DNA from 2 places in the Pseudarthrobacter phenanthrenivorans Sphe3 genome. Region 2 is predicted to be linked to the other one. Evidence: riboswitches for the same ligand, from Rfam matches in the RefSeq annotation. Region 2 holds a riboswitch; the other holds the start of a gene.
What was found. A riboswitch is a leader RNA that binds a small molecule or an ion and turns the genes downstream of it on or off. The one in region 2 is predicted to bind glycine.
Positions count from the first base shown of each region.

Region 1: linked by a shared signal. The riboswitch ahead of gcvP (aminomethyl-transferring glycine dehydrogenase) and the one ahead of gcvP (aminomethyl-transferring glycine dehydrogenase) in region 2 are both predicted to bind glycine.

Region 1 is NC_015145.1:829,926-838,295, forward strand. It holds gene ASPHE3_RS03910 (MFS transporter) at 1-36, shown strand, start outside; gene ASPHE3_RS03915 (hypothetical protein) at 142-342, shown strand; gene ASPHE3_RS03920 (DUF4193 domain-containing protein) at 435-737, shown strand; gene ASPHE3_RS03925 (AMIN-like domain-containing (lipo)protein) at 1,011-1,562, shown strand; gene ASPHE3_RS03930 (APC family permease) at 1,656-3,212, opposite strand; gene ASPHE3_RS03935 (Dps family protein) at 3,434-3,913, shown strand; gene ASPHE3_RS03940 (MFS transporter) at 4,013-5,527, opposite strand; gene ASPHE3_RS03945 (TetR/AcrR family transcriptional regulator) at 5,663-6,202, shown strand; glycine riboswitch at 6,293-6,391, shown strand; gene gcvP (aminomethyl-transferring glycine dehydrogenase) at 6,568-8,370, shown strand, end outside.
Region 2 is NC_015145.1:3,627,850-3,636,219, reverse strand. It holds gene ASPHE3_RS21605 (S8 family peptidase) at 1-1,078, shown strand, start outside; gene ASPHE3_RS16940 (VOC family protein) at 1,056-1,415, opposite strand; glycine riboswitch at 1,557-1,654, shown strand; glycine riboswitch at 1,656-1,763, shown strand; gene gcvP (aminomethyl-transferring glycine dehydrogenase) at 1,815-4,667, shown strand; gene gcvT (glycine cleavage system aminomethyltransferase GcvT) at 4,678-5,799, shown strand; gene gcvH (glycine cleavage system protein GcvH) at 5,904-6,287, shown strand; gene glyA (serine hydroxymethyltransferase) at 6,284-7,606, shown strand; gene ASPHE3_RS16915 (L-serine ammonia-lyase) at 7,676-8,370, shown strand, end outside.

The DNA.
Region 1 (8,370 bases), 1.5 Mb from region 2:
GCCGACACGGTAGCCGACACGGCGACGGCAACGTGACAGCCGCGGGACAACCTAGACGCGGAGTGGCGTATGCCTGGAATTTATTGCAGATGAGACCGGGCGGAAACACAGTGACAACAAAGGCCGCGTAAGTTGCCAGGCATGGCATCACACTTCATTAGCCGGTTCCGTGCATGGCTTGCCGGTGCACTCACCTATGAGGCCGGCCATGCGGTTGACGCCACGGCCGACGCCACGCGTTGGGGGTGGCTGCCGGCACTGAGCGGGGTGGCCGTTGGGGCGGAACACGCCCGGCAAAGCCACGCCGAATCCCGGCAGGGGCCCACCGGCATGTCTGCTTGAACACACTATTGCGCGGGTAGCGGGATCATGCCCTAAACTGCTTCACTGAGGTGCCTGAAATGGCGCTGCGCAGCAACGAAAGTGAACACGCTATGGCTACTGATTACGATGCTCCACGCAAGCAGGAAGAAGACACTCCGGCTGACTCGCTGGAAGCCCTTCAGGCGTCACGCGGCGGCAACGCGCAGACCGCAGTCATTGATGTCGATGAGAACGACACCGCTGAGGGCATTGACCTGCCCGGCGCTGATCTTTCCAACGAGGAACTGACCGTCATTGTGGTTCCTGAGCAGTCCGACGAATTCACTTGCTCCTCCTGCTTCCTGGTCCGCCACCGCTCCCAGGTGGCCAGGGAAAAGAACGGCATGAAGTACTGCCGCGACTGCGAGGGCTAACCTCCCACCCTCTGCCTGGCGCCGGCCACCCTCCAAGGTGGCCGGCGCTCTTTTGTCTCCGGCCGCCGTCGTTATTCCGGATCACGGGGCAGTGCAGGAACGGTGCCGAAACGGTCAAGAACCACATGTTTGCTGCCGCTCTTTTATGGATGCGTAATGCAGCCGGTCCGTGATTAACAGTTGTGCGCCGAAGCGGCAACAGGCCTCGATTCGAACCTTAAACGCTCCTACCCTTGAGCTATCCAATCGCTCCACATTTTGGGTGGCTCCACAATGAAAAAGTTCTCCACCTGGCTCGCGGCCATCCTGCTGGCCGCGGGGCTGGGCATAGCGGTTCCGGGGCAGGCCTCCGCAACCACGTCCTATTGCGGCCTCGTCTGGGGGTCCCTGGCCAAGACTGACGGCACCCTGGCCGCCGCATCCGTCACCAACGTCCGCACCGGGCGGCATTACTGCTTTGACCGGATGGTGGTGGACCTCAGCGGCCCGGCCGTGGGCTACCTGGTGCGCTACGTGCCCAAGGTAGTCGAAGACGGGTCCGGCTTTACCGTTCCTGTCCGCGGCGGTGCACGGCTGCAGGTGACCGTGAAGGCTCCGGCCTATGACCCCAACACCGGCCAGCCGACGTACACGCCCGCCAACAGGGCCGAGCTCTCCAACGTTGCCGGGTACCAGACTTTCCGCCAGGTGGCCTGGGCCGGCAGTTTTGAGGGCCAGACAAACATTGGACTGGGGGTCCGTGCCCGGCTTCCGTTCCGGGTGTTCACCCTGGACGGGCCCGGGTCCGGTTCCCGGCTGGTAGTGGACGTCGCACACTACTGGTAAGGCAACTGCACCACGAAAGGTGCCGTTCCCCGGAAGCGGGGAACGGCACCTTTGCCATGCAGGAAGGAGCAGCTGGACAAGCCCGCCTGCGTCCTACTCCGGTACCACCAGCGCCGGAGTATCGCGCCTGAGCGTTTCGCCCTGGAAGAACCCGGGGCGCAACCGGGCCATGATGAGCATGAAGACTGCTCCGGATGCCAGGATGCCGACGCCAAGGACGAAGACCAGGCCTACCCCGAAGACCTCCGAGCCGCTGCCGAATTCGGGGGCCAGGCTGTCCACGGCAGTCTGGCCGAACACCACGAACAGTCCCACGCCGCCAAGCACCGGGCACACCAGCCGCAGCAGGAAGTGGCGCAGGCTGCTGAAGACGCTCTGGCGGAAGTACCACGCACAGGCCAGGGCGGTGAGGCCGTAGTAGAAGCAGATCATCAGGCCCAGCGCCAGGATGGTGTCGTTGAGGACGTTTTCACTGACTACGTGCATCACGGCATAGAAGCCCGCGGACATGATGCCGGCGGCCACGGTAGCGAAGCCCGGCGTCGCAAACCTGCTGCTGACGCGGCTGAACCGCTCCGGCAGGGCACCGTAGTGCCCCATGGCCAGCAGGCTGCGGGACGGCGACATGAAGGTGGACTGCAGCGAGGCGGCGGAACTGGACAGCACTGCCATGGACATCAGGATGGCGAACGGGCCCATGATGGGGGACGCCAGCGCAGTGAAGATGTTCTCGTGGATTTCGGTGTTGTTCAGGCCGTTGCCGGTATCTCCGACGCCGGCGAACATCATGGTGGCAATGCTCACCAGCAGGTAGATCGCCAGGACGATGAGGGCAGTGAGGGTGCCGGCGAGCCCGGAGACCTTCTTCCCGTTGGCAGTCTCCTCGTTGACTGTCAGGCAGACGTCCCAGCCCCAGTAGACAAAGATGGACAGCGAGATGCCCGCCGCGATCTGCCCGAAGGTCTCAATGCGGGTGACGTCGAACCACTCCCAGCTGAAGGGGATGGAGGTTTCGGACGCGGACCAGTTGGCAAAGGCCATGCCCACGAACAGCGCCAGGACCAGCAGCTGGAAGCCCACCAGGCCGTACTGCACCATCTTGGTGGTGTGGAGCCCGCGGTAGCTGATCCAGACGGCCAGGGCAACAAACACAAAGCAGGTCACCACGTTCACCGCCTTGTTCGCTGCCAGGTCAGCCAGTTCAGGCGCCCCCGTCAGCTGTGAAAGGAACAGGTAGAAGAAGTCGACGGCGACCCCGGCGAGGTTGGACAGCACAATGATGTTCGCTGCCAGCAGGCCCCAGCCGCCCATCCAGCCGATCCAGGGGCCGAAGGCCTTGGTCACCCAGGTGAAGGTAGTGCCGCTGTCCGGGGAATCGGCGTTGAGTTCCCGGTAGGCCAGCGAGACCAGGATCATGGGGATGAAGCCGATCAGGAAGATGACCGGCAGTTGGAGCCCGGCTTCATTGACGGTGGGGCCGAGGGCGCTGGTGAGGGTGTAGGCGGGGGCAATGGTGGAAATGCCCAGGACGACGACGGCGAGGAGGCCCAGCTGCCCGCCCTTCAGTCCCTTGGGACTGATCCCGGCAGTTCCGGGGGAGTGCCGCCCGGCGGTTGCTTCGGATGTGCTGGTGCGGATGGTCTCGGTCATGGCACCACTTTCTGGAGATGTTGAGATGAGGGTCACTATATGAATGGCGTTCATTTAGTATGGAGGTGTGTGACCTGCGGCGCAAGGGCAAATATGAATCGCGTTCGTTTATGTCGGTCCCCGGGAAATTAGTAAGCTCACTGAGAAATCCGTCCGGGCCCTGCCGCCCGGCGATGCGGGGCTGGTACCGTCGGCACTACCGGACCAATTGAGGAGGATGCATGAAAGCTTCACCGACACTGACCAACAACCTGCAGGCCGTGCTCGCCGACCTGATTGAACTGCATGTCCAGGGCAAGCAGGCGCACTGGAACATCGTTGGAACCAACTTCCGCGACCTCCACCTGCAGCTGGATGAGATCGTTGACGCGGCCCGCCAGTTCGCCGATGACACGGCCGAGCGGATGCGCGCCCTGCACGCGCTGCCGGACGGCCGCAGCTCCACGGTGGCGGAGTCCACAAGTCTGGCGCAGTTCCCCGAAGGCCTGATCAGCACCAAGGATGCGATCGAGCGGATCGTTGCAGCCCTTGAAGCTGCTGTTGGAACCATGCGCAAAGTCCATGATGAAGTGGACGAAGAGGATCCCACCACCGCTGACCTGCTGCACGAGTTCATCGCCAAGCTGGAGCAGTTCGCCTGGATGGTCAACGCCGAGACCATGAAACCCACGGCCAGCGTCACTGCGCCTGACTCGAAGTAGCAGGCCCGCAAGGGAAGCAGCCTGCCAGGCGCCCGCCCCGGAGTAAGGCTCCGCGGCGGGCGCCTTTTGCTGTCCGCGGCGACCATTGGGCGGGCATTCTCAGCTGGCTGCCTTGGGCACTTTCCGGAGGACGACGGCGGCCAGTCCTGCCGCCGCCGCCATCAGGACCAGCCCAATCGCCGCCGTGATGTGGACGCCCGAATCGAAGGCCGTTCCAGCTGCCTCCCGGACCGCCTCCGCCAGGGGGCCGGGCAGTCCGGCGGCCAGTTCAATGGCCCCGGCGAGCGTCTCCCCGGCGTGCAGGATGCCCTGGTTCGAGGCGGTTTCGGCGAGGTCCTCCGGCAGCCGCAGGTTCTGCTGGTAGGAGGCGGTCAGGATGGAGCCCAGTACGGCGGCTCCCAGCAGGGCGCCCACTTCATAGCCCGTCTCGGAAATGGCCGCTGCCGCCCCCGACTTCTCCGGCGGTGCGCTGCCCAGGATGAGGTCGTTGGAGGTGGTCTCGGCCGTTCCCACGCCCAGTGCCAGGACCAGGAGTGCGGTCAGCAGGAGCGGAGAGCCGCCAGTGCTGCTGCCAAAAGCCACCAGGCTGTAGCCGGCGGCACTGAGGGCCAGTCCGGATGCCACTACAAAGCCGGGGCGGACTTTCTTGACCACCGGCACCACAGCCAGGCCCGCCACCACTGTGGCCACCAGGGCAGGGATCATCGCCATTCCCGCAGCCGAGGGGGACATCCCCTCGATGAGCTGGAGGTGCTGGGCCAGGAAGAGGATGAACCCGTTGAAGGAAAACAACGCCAGGACGTTGGCGGCAATGGCCATGCTGAACACCCTGTTCCGGAACAGGGACATGTCCAGCAGCGGACTTCGCAGCCCTTTTTGTCGGCGGACAAAGGTGCTGCCCATGGCCAGGCCGAAAGCCAGGCATCCCAGGGCCAGCGGACCCGGGCCCTCCGTGGCGAACTCCTTGATCCCGAACACCACCGGGACCATGGTGAGCAGGGAGAGCAGGATGCTTGGCGCATCCACCCTGCCCGGTTCAGGGTCCTTTGATTCGGGGATAAAGGCCGGGCCGAGCGCCAGGAGCGGCAGCATGATGGGTACGGCCACCAGGAGTACCGCTCCCCACCAGAACTGCTCCACAAGCCATCCGCCGAAGATTGGACCCAGGGCGGCGCCGCCCGAGAATCCGGCGGCCCAGATGGCGACAGCCAGCCGCCGGCGGTTGGGGTCCGGGAAGATGTTGCGGATCAGGGACAGGGTTGAGGGCATCAGCATGGCGCCGAAGAAGCCCAGGGCAGCGCGGCCGGCAATGAGCCACAAGGCGGTGGGGGCAAAGGCTGTGGCGGCTGATACCGCCGCGAAACCGACGCTGCCGATGATCAGCAGCCGCCGCCGTCCGATCCTGTCGCCCAGGGTTCCCATTGCTACAAGGAGCCCGGCCAGTACCAGGGGGTAGGCATCCACGATCCAGAGCAGCTCAACACCGGAAGCATCCAGTGCGTGGGCGATGGCCGGCAGCGCAAAAGTCAGGGCGGTGTTGTCCACGGCCACCAGCAGCACGGGAAACATGAGCAGCGCCAGCGCCAGCCAGTCCCGCCAGGCGCTTTTCTCCATCGCCCCCTCGCGGACGTCAACGGCACTGCCGGCGAAGGGCGTGGGGTTTTGTTGGGAATCGCCAGTCATGCAATAACTGTACCGTCTGGACGGTACAGTTAAGAAATTGTCTTCCACCATTGGATGATGGGACCTATGGCCAGAAAACCTGTCGCGCGGGATGCCGTCCTCGATGCCTTTGAAGAACTCCTGATCGACGTGGGGGAGCGCGCGGCGACGCTGGAGGCGGTGGCAAAGCGCGCCGGGGTTTCCAAAGGGGGCCTCCTGTACCACTTCCCCAACAAGGAAGCCCTCATTGCCGCCACCCTCGAACGCCTTGACCGCCTGGCGGGGGAGGACCTTGCCGCGATGGCGTCCGCCCCCGAAGGGGCTGCCGCCTACTTCATCCGCTCGTCGCTGTGGGCAGATACCCCCTTGGACCGCTCCTTCGTAGCTGCCACCCGCCTGGCCGAGGTGGCCCATGAGGAGGCCCGCCGACGTTTTGCAGCCATCCAGCAGCAGTGGCTGGACCTGATCGGCAAGGATGTCGGACCGGCGATGGCCAAGGCGGTGCTGTACATGGGGGACGGGCTCTATTTCAATGCCATGTGGGAAAGTGGACCGGCTGGAAATGCCGCCGGCAGGCAGGGTGAGGTGGAAGAACTCCTCGCGGCCGTGGAGCGGTTGCGGGGCTGAGGACCATTTGCCCCGCTGCCTGCCGCATAGGAGAATTAGCTTCGTGCGGGCCCTGACCGGCCGCCGCACAAGAACCAACTGAATAGCCTTTGATCTGCGGCGGGAGAGTCCTGCCTTCAGGTACAAGCAGGCGCCGTAGGAGCAATACCTCCCCAGGAATCTCACAGGCCCACGTACCGCCGCGGCGAGGCACCTCTGGAAAGCAGCACAGGGCCCACGCGCATCCGGTCTCGGAGCCGCGGGCCGGAACGCTCACCGACGGTGCAAGCGGGGCCGGCGGAAGCCGGCAACGCGGAAACTCTCAGGTTCACCTACAGAGCGGGGAGGACCCGAATCGATGTGGCGTACCCTGCGCCGCCTGAGTTATGGAGCTCCTCGTGACTGTTACCCCGGCCGCCTCACCGGCAACTGCTACCGCCGCCGCCACCTTCGTTGACCGGCACATCGGCACCCGCCGCCAGGCCGACGTCGAGACCATGCTCAAGGCCGTTGGCTACGACACCGTGGACGCGCTGGTTGATACCGCCGTCCCCGAGGACATCCGCCAGGAATCCGTACTGGAACTGGCGGGCGCCCTGAGCGAGGTGGAGGCGCTCGCAGAACTCCGCAGGCTCGCCGCCAAGAACAAGACCGCCGTCCAGATGATTGGCCAGGGCTACTACGACACCGTGACCCCGCCGGTGATCCGCCGCAACATCCTTGAGGGACCGGCCTGGTACACCGCGTACACCCCGTACCAGCCCGAAATCTCGCAGGGCCGGCTCGAGGCACTGCTGAACTTCCAGACCATGGTCCAGGACCTGGTGGGCCTGCCCATCGCCAACGCATCCCTGCTGGACGAAGCCACCGCCGTTGCCGAAGCCGTGCTGATGATGCGCCGGGCCAACAAGAACAAGGACGCCCGCGACGGCAAGACTGTCCTGGACGCCGACTGCCTGCCGCAGACCATCGCCGTCGTAAAAGGCCGCGCCGAGGCGCTTGGCTTCGAGGTTGAGGTCGCGGACCTGACGGCCGGCCTGCCCGACGGCGCCATCAACGGCATCGTCCTCCAGCAGCCCGGCGCCTCGGGCCGGGTCTGGGACCAGTCCGCCGTCATCGCTGCCGCCAAGGAGCGCGGCGCCCTGGTGACAGTCGCCGCGGACCTGCTGGCCCTCACCCTCATCACCCCGCCGGGCGAGCAGGGCGCGGACATCGCCGTCGGCTCGGCGCAGCGCTTCGGCGTCCCGCTGTTCTACGGCGGCCCGCACGCCGCCTACATGGCCGTGCAAAAGGGGCTGGAACGCTCCATGCCCGGCCGCCTGGTGGGCGTCTCCAAGGATTCGGCGGGAGTTCCGGCCTACCGCCTGGCCCTCCAGACCCGCGAGCAGCACATCCGCCGGGAGAAGGCCACGTCCAACATCTGCACGGCCCAGGCGCTGCTGGCCATCGTGGCCTCGATGTACGCGGTGTACCACGGTCCGGAGGGCCTGGCGGCGATCGCCCGGTCCGCCCACGTCCACGCCAAGACCCTGGCTGCCTCCCTCAAAGCCGCCGGCTTCGAGGTGCGGCACACCAGTTTCTTCGACACGGTCACCGTGTTCGTCCCGGGAAAGGCTGCGGGTATCATCGCCGCAGCGGAGGCGCAGGGCATCAACCTGCGCAGCATCGACGCTGACACGGTGGGCTTCTCCACGGATGAAACCACGACGGCGGCAATCGTCGACGCCGTCCTGGCCGCCTTTGGCGTCTCGTCCACGGCAGATGGCGACGCTGCCTTGGGCCTGGACGCCGCCGTCGAACGTTCCTCTGATTTCCTGCAGCACCCTGTGTTCAACACGCACCGCTCCGAAACGCAGCTGTTGCGCTACATCCGCAAGCTCAGCGACCGCGACCTCGCGCTGGACCGGACCATGATTCCGCTCGGTTCCTGCACCATGAAGCTCAATGCCACCGCCGAGATGGAAGCCATCTCCTGGCCGGAGTTCGCCTCCATCCACCCGTTCGCGCCGGACTCCCAGACCGAGGGCTGGCGTGAACTGATCGCGGACCTGGAAGCGCAGCTGACCGAGATCACCGGGTACGACCAGGTGTCCATCCAGCCCAACGCCGGCTCCCAGGGCGAGCTCGCCGGGCTGCTGGCAATCCGTGGCTACCACCACTCCCGCGGTGAGGCGCAGCGGAACGTCTGC
Region 2 (8,370 bases):
CGGCGGTTTTACCAATGCCTCCTTTGACACGGCGGTTCAAAGCGCCATAAACGACGGGATAACAGTAATAGCGGCAGCAGGAAACTCCGGCCAGGATGCCTGCCTTACCTCCCCCGCCAAAGTTCCATCTGCCATTACCGTCGCAGCAACAAACGTCAATGATGCCCAAGCGTCATGGTCCAACTACGGTTCCTGCGTTGATATCCAGGCACCCGGGGTGTCCGTCAGGTCAGCGTGGAATAGCTCTCCTACCGGTGACAACACCTTGGATGGCACCTCAATGGCTGCTCCGCACGTTTCCGGTGCAGCTGCAATCCTGCTTTCCCGTAATCGTTCGCTGTCTCCGGCAGAACTTCATCAGACCATGATCAATAACGCCACGATCGGTGCGGTCAGCGCCAATAAGGGTGCGACTCCTAACAGGTTGCTGTTTGTACCCCCTCCCACTCCTCCTCTTCCCTCCTGCTCGAACCTGCAACTTGGTGATGCATGGGCCGGAGTGGGCACGCATTGTGGGTTGCAGGGAACGGCAACTTCTGTTCCGTCAACCGTTGAAGCCACGGTAGCTGCCAATGAATCACCTGCCACCGCCGTAACCGCCGTTGAAGCTCCTGTTTCTGCTTCCGCTGTCACTCCCGGTGCGGATGATGCGTCGGTTCCCGTGCGGGCTGATGCCCGCTCGCTTCAGCCCGAATCCAGTTCTGCCCAATACTCACCGGACGCCCGCACAGCGGACGGGGAAGTGCCTGTGGTTGAGCCGGAAGCGATTCCACCGGTGGCTGTCGCGGCCGATGTCACTGTGGACGCCGAAACTGCACCTTCAGAAACACCGCTGCCAGCAGCGCTGGCGGCCTCTGCTCCATCACCCTTGAGTGCTTCCGCGACAGCCCCTGTCGGCGTTACAGCAGAAGCCGCATCGGAGGGCAAGGCCGGCACTGAGGCGAACAACGCTGCTTGGACAACCGCGGCCGGATTACTGCTCTGTGGCTTGGCTTTTGCACATGCAGTCAGGAGATTGAGTCCGTCGCGGCGGCTGGCGATGCAACCCCGCGGTGCTACCGCGGACTCTTGTCGATGACGCAAAACCGGTTGCCGTCGGGGTCGGCGAGGACCACAAAGTCAGGGTCTTCCGGGTACAGCTCCCAGTCGACGCGCTGGGCGCCGAGCGAAACCAGCCGTTCCACCTCGGCGTCCTGATCGTCCGCGTACAGGTCCAGGTGGACCCGGGGGTGCTCCTGGATCGGCGTCTCGCTCAGCATGAGGGCCAACTGCGCTCCAGGGCCGGAAGCCGGCACAAGGATCACCCAGGTTTCGTCGCCGGGCTCCTGCGGGACGTAACCGAGGGCGGCGTGCCAAAAAGCGGTTGCGCGGGCGACGTCGTTGACGCCGAGGACTGTGCTGCCGATGGTCAACATCCGCCCAGCCTAAACCCGGTGGGCTGGGCCTGTCTTGCACGGGAAGGATGCCGCCGCCGTGCCTGTGGGGACACAATTTTGCATCCAGCCCCGCGATCCGGTAAGGTGTGAGCCGTGTCACCGACCAGTGGCACACGCTTATGATCTGCGGCGGGAGAGTCCTGCCGGTACGTTCTGCAGGCGCCGTAGGAGCAAATCCTCCCCAGGAATCTCTCAGGCCCACGTACCGCCGCGGCAAGGCAACTCTGGAAAGCAGTCCGGGCAACCGGGCTCACCGACGGTGCAAGTGGCGTCCCGCTGAACAGCAGGGCACTACAAAACTCTCAGGTCCCATACAGAGCGGGGAGGAACCCGAATCAAAGTGGCACCCTACGCCACCTGAATTATGGAGTTCCTCTCATGACGGTTCACTCGTCCCCAACCACCTTCGCAGACCGCCATATCGGCGCGCGCCGCCAGTCCGACATCGACACCATGCTCAAGGCCGTCGGCTACGACACCCTTGACGGCCTCGTGGACAGCGCCGTACCGGACTCAATCCGCCAGGACAAGCCCCTCACCCTCGAGAGCGCCCTCAGCGAAGTCCAGGTCCTCGCCGAGCTCCGCAAGCTCGCCGGCAAGAACAAGATGGCCGTGCAGATGATCGGGCAGGGCTACTACGACACCGTTACCCCGCCGGTGATCCGCCGGAACATCTTCGAAGCCCCCGCCTGGTACACCGCGTACACGCCCTACCAGCCGGAAATTTCCCAGGGCCGGCTTGAGGCGCTGCTCAACTTCCAGACCATGGTCCAGGACCTCACCGCGCTTCCCGTGGCCAACGCGTCCCTGCTGGACGAAGCCACCGCCGTCGCCGAAGCCGTGCTCCTGATGCGTCGTGCCAACAAGTCCAAAACCGCGAAGGACGGCAAGACCGTCCTGGACGCCGACCTGCTCCCGCAGACCATCGCCATCGTGCTGGGCCGCGCCGAGGCCCTCGGCTTCGAGGTGGAAATTGCCGACCTCACGGCCGGCCTGCCCGACGGCGACATCAACGGCCTCGTCCTGCAGCAGCCCGGCGTTTCCGGCCGCGTCTGGGACCAGTCCGCCGTCATCGCCGAGGCCAAGGACCGCGGTGCCCTGGTCACCGTCGCCGCCGACCTCCTGGCCCTCACCCTCATCACCCCGCCGGGCGAGCAGGGCGCGGACATCGCCGTCGGCTCCACCCAGCGCTTCGGCGTCCCGCTGTTCTTCGGCGGCCCGCACGCTGCCTACATGGCCGTCCGCCAGGGCATGGAGCGCACCCTCCCCGGCCGCATCGTCGGCGTGTCCAAGGACGACGCCGGTGTCCCCGCCTACCGCCTGGCCCTCCAGACCCGCGAGCAGCACATCCGCCGCGAGAAGGCCACGTCCAACATCTGCACCGCGCAGGCCCTGCTGGCCATCGTCTCCTCCTTCTACGCCGTCTACCACGGCCCGGACGGCCTCAAGGCGATCGCCGAAACCGTCCACAACAACGCCCGAGCCCTCGCCAGCACGCTGAAGGTGGCCGGCCGCGAACTGGTCTCCGACAGCTTCTTCGACACGCTCACCGTGCGCGTGCCTGGCAAGGCTGCAAAGGTGATCACCGCCGCCGAAGCCCGCGGCATCAACCTGCGCCTCGTCGACGCGGACACAGTTGGCGTGTCCGTCGATGAAACCACGACGCCGGAGGTCCTCTCCGCGGTGGCGGTCGCCTTCGGCGCCGGTCCGGTTGCGTCCGGCGAGGGCTTTGAGCTGCCCGAGTCCGTGCTGCGCACCTCCTCCTACCTGCAGCACCCGGTGTTCAACACGCACCGCTCCGAGACCCAGCTGCTCCGCTACATCCGCCGCCTCTCCGACCGGGACCTGGCACTGGACCGCACCATGATCCCGCTGGGCTCGTGCACCATGAAGCTGAATGCGACCGCCGAGATGGAGGCCATCTCCTGGCCCGAGTTCGCCTCCATCCACCCGTTCGCCCCGGATTCCCAGACCACCGGCTGGCGTGAACTCATTGCCGGGCTCGAAGCAGACCTCGCCGAAATCACCGGATACGACCAGGTGTCCATCCAGCCCAACGCCGGCTCACAGGGCGAACTCGCGGGCCTGCTGGCCATCCGCGGCTACCACCACTCCCGCGGCGAGGCACAGCGCAACGTCTGCCTCATCCCGGCCTCGGCCCACGGCACCAACGCCGCCTCCGCCGTCCTCGCGGGGATGAAGGTTGTGGTGGTTGCCACCGCTGCCGACGGCACGATCGACCACGCGGACCTGGAGGCCAAGATCGAGGCCCACAAGGACGTCCTCTCGGCCATCATGATCACCTACCCGTCCACCCACGGCGTCTACGACTCGGACGTCCGCGAAGTGTGCGACGCCATCCACGCCGCAGGCGGCCAGGTCTACGTTGACGGCGCCAACCTCAACGCGTTGGTCGGGCTGGCACAGCCGGGCAAGTTCGGCGGCGACGTCTCGCACCTGAACCTGCACAAGACCTTCTGCATCCCGCACGGCGGTGGGGGACCCGGCGTCGGGCCCGTCGCTGCCAAGGCGCACCTGGCACCGTTCATGCCGGGCGATGCCAACAAGGCTGCCCACGAAGCCGGCCACGGCGTTGCGATCTCCGCGTCCCGCTTCGGCTCCGCCGGTGTGCTGCCGATTTCCTGGGCCTACGTGAAGCTGATGGGCGGCCAGGGCCTGACCGAGGCCACCAAGTCCGCGCTGCTGGCGGCCAATTACGTGGCTGCACGGCTGGACGAGCACTTCCCCGTGCTGTACACCGGCGAGACCGGCCTGGTGGCACACGAGTGCATCCTGGACCTGCGCGAGCTCACCGCCCGCACCGGTGTTACCGCCGAGGACGTGGCCAAGCGCCTTATCGACTTCGGCTTCCACGCCCCCACCCTGTCCTTCCCGGTGGCCGGCACCCTGATGGTGGAGCCCACCGAATCCGAGGACCTTGCGGAGATCGACCGCTTCATCGAAGCGATGATCACCATCCGCAAGGAAATCGACCAGGTGGCTGCGGGCGATTTCACTGTGGAGAAGTCCCCGCTGCGCAACGCACCCCACACAGCGGCCGCCGTCGTCTCTTCTGATTGGGACCGGACCTACCCGCGCGAGCAGGCCGCCTTCCCCGTGGCCTCGCTCCGCCAGGATAAGTACTTCCCGCCGGTAGGCCGTATCGATGGCGCCGCAGGGGACCGCAACCTGGTGTGCTCCTGCCCTCCGCTTTCCGAATTTGAGAACTAAGGACTTTCCGATGACCGAGAACTACACCGCGCTCTACGAGCAGCACAAGATTGCCGGCGCCTCCTTCACCGACTTCGGCGGCTGGCAGATGCCCCTGAAGTACAGCTCCGAGCTTGCCGAGCACCACGCCGTCCGCAACGCCGCCGGCCTGTTCGACCTCTCCCACATGGGCGAAGTCTGGGTCACCGGCCCCGACGCCGGCGCCTTCCTGGACTACGCCCTGGCGGGCAAGCTGTCCGCCGTGGCCGTGGGCAAGGCCAAGTACTCGCTGATCTGCCAGGAAGACGGCGGCATCATCGACGACCTGATCTCCTACCGCCGTAGCGAAGACAAGTACCTGGTGGTCCCCAACGCCGGCAATGCCGCCGTTGTTGCAGCGGCGTTGGCTGAGCGTGCCGCCAACTTCGATGTCCGGGTCCAGGATGCCTCCGCCGAGACCTCCCTCATCGCCGTGCAGGGCCCTAACGCCGAGGCCGTCCTGCTGACCCTGGTTCCGGCCGAACAGCATCCACTGGTGACCGAGCTGAAGTACTACGCCGCGGTTGAGGTGGAGATCAACGGCCAGGAACTGCTGCTGGCCCGCACCGGCTACACCGGCGAGGACGGCTTTGAGATCTACATCCCCAACGAGGACGCCGCCGGACTGTGGGAGGCACTCCTCGAAGCCGGTTCCGGTCACGGGCTCATCCCCGCCGGCCTTGCCTGCCGCGACTCGCTCCGCCTCGAAGCCGGCATGCCGCTCTACGGAAACGAACTCTCCCGTGAAGGCAACCCCTTTGCCGCTGGCCTCGGCCCGGTTGTCTCGCTCAAGAAGGAGTCGGACTTCATGGGCAAGGCGGCACTGGCGGAGCTCAAGGAGCTTGGTGCCGGTTCCACCTCCGGCCGCAAGCTCGTGGGCCTCAAGGGACTGGGCCGCCGCGCCGGCCGCAGCCACTACCCGGTGCTCAAGGACGGCAACGTCGTGGGTGAGGTGACCTCCGGCCAGCCAAGCCCCACCCTCGGTTACCCGATCGCACTGGCCTATGTCGACGTCGAACACTCCGAACCCGGCACCGCCTTGGACATCGACCTCCGCGGCAAGGCCGAACCCTTCGAAGTAGTGGCCCTCCCGTTCTACAAGCGCCAGAAGTAACGCTCTCTCACTTGATGCGCGTTTTCTCCAGACGCTCTCTCACTTGATGCGCCTTTTGGGCTGACGCTCTCTCACTTTTCACACACGAACCTAAGGAATTACACATGGCAAAAGTTGTTGCTGAACTCAAGTACTCCGCCGAGCACGAATGGGTTGCTGCTGACGGATCCGGCCCCGCCAACATCGGCATCTCCGCCGTCGCTGCCGAAGCCCTGGGCGACATCGTCTACGTGGACCTGCCCGAGGTCGGTTCCACGGTGACCGCGGGGGAGACCTGCGGCGAGGTGGAGTCCACCAAGTCCGTCTCCGACCTCTACGCTCCCGTCACCGGCGAAGTAGTGGAAATCAATGACGAAGTGGTCTCCGATCCCGCCCTGATCAACAACGATCCCTACGGCGCGGGCTGGCTCTTCAAAGTGGCCGTGACCGAAGAAGGCCCGCTGATGTCCGCTGAAGAGTACGCCTCAGCCAACGGCGGCGAACTGTGACCGCCCCGGCAGACGTGACCGCCTTCGAACAGGTGGTGTCGCCGTCGCTGGACGCCAACCTCGCCGCGCTGGACCCGGAGATCGCCGCGAAGATCGACGACGAACTCACCCGCCAGCGTGACGGCCTGGAGATGATCGCCTCCGAGAACCACACCGCCGTCGCCGTGATGCAGGCGCAGGGCTCGGTGCTGACCAACAAGTACGCCGAAGGCTACCCGGGCAAGCGCTACTACGGTGGCTGCGAGCACGTGGACGTCATCGAACAGCTCGCCATCGACAGGATCAAGGCCCTCTTCGGCGCCGGGTTCGCCAACGTCCAGCCGCACTCCGGCGCTCAGGCGAACGCCTCGGTGATGCATGCGCTGATCAAGCCGGGCGACACCATCATGGGCCTGAACCTGGCCCACGGCGGCCACCTCACGCACGGCATGAAGATCAACTTCTCCGGCAAGCTCTACAACGTGGTCCCTTACGGCGTCCGCGAGGACACGCACACGGTGGACATGGCCGAGGTGGAGCGCCTGGCCCAGGAGACGAAGCCGGCGCTGATCGTGGCCGGCTGGTCCGCCTACGCCCGGCAGCTGGACTTCGCCGAGTTCCGCCGCATCGCCGACTCCGTGGGCGCCTACCTGATGGTGGACATGGCGCACTTCGCCGGCCTGGTGGCCGCGGGGCTGCACCCGTCGCCGGTCCCGCACGCGCATGTCACCACGTCCACCACGCACAAGACCCTCGCCGGTCCGCGCGGCGGCATCATCCTGACCAACGACGCCGACATCGCCAAGAAGATCAACTCGGCTGTGTTCCCCGGCCAGCAGGGCGGCCCGCTGGAGCACGTCATCGCGGGCAAGGCCGTGGCGTTCAAGATCGCCGCGTCCGAGGAGTTCCGCGAGCGGCAGGAGCGCGTCCTGGCCGGCGCCCGGATCCTGGCCGAGCGCCTGGTCCAGCCGGACGTCACCGCCAAGGGCATCAGCGTTGTCTCCGGCGGCACCGACGTGCACCTGGTCCTCGTCGATCTGCGCAACTGCGAGCTCGACGGGCAGCAGGCCGAGGACCGGCTCGCGGCCATCGACATCACCGTCAACCGCAACGCCGTCCCCTTCGACCCGCGCCCGCCGATGGTCACCTCGGGTTTGCGGATTGGCACGCCGGCGCTCGCCACGCGCGGGTTTGGTGAGGCTGCCTTCCGCGAGGTTGCGGACATCATCGCCGAGGCATTGACGGCCGACGCCGATGCGGACCTTTCCGGGCTGCGTCACCGCGTCGAGGGACTTGCCAAAGCACACCCGCTGTACCCGGGCGTCGCACCTCTGTCCTGATCGTCTGGCCACCCTTTGGCCCGGTGGGGCCGCGCTATCTCACCTTCTCCGTCCAGTTAGGAACACACCATGGCAGTCGGCGTTTTTGATCTGTTTTCGATCGGGATTGGGCCTTCTTCTTCTCATACTGTGGGGCCGATGCGGGCTGCTGCTGTTTTTGCGGAGGAGTTGAAGGCTTCCGGCGTGCTGGCTGGGGTGGCGTCGTTGCGGGTGGATCTTTATGGTTCGTTGGCGGCGACGGGTCATGGGCATGGGACGATGACGGCGGTCCTGCTGGGGCTGGAGGGGTTCCATCCGGAGCTGATCCTGCCGGAGGAGGTGGAGGAGCGGTTGGCCTCGATCGCGGAGACCGGGATGCTGCAGTTGGGCGGTGCGATGGCGTTGCCGTATGGGGTGAAGGATATGGTGTTGCGGCCGTTGACGGTCCTGCCGCGGCATACGAACGGGATGACGTTTACGGTGTCCGACGCTGGCGGCGACGTTCTGCACACGGCGACGTTTTTCTCGGTGGGTGGCGGGTTCATTGTCCGGGAGGGTGAAGAGGACGCGGCGCTGCAGGAGCTGGAGGAGTCCAAGAAGGAGCTCCCGTTGCCGTTCCGGACTGCCGCGGAACTGCTGGAGCACTGCCGGGTGACGGGTTTGGGGATCAGCGACGTGATGCGGGTCAACGAGGAGGACAGCCGGAGCCCTGAGGAGATCCGGGCGGGCCTGCTGCATATTTACTCCGTCATGGAGGGCTGCGTGGCCACGTCCTTGAAGCGTGA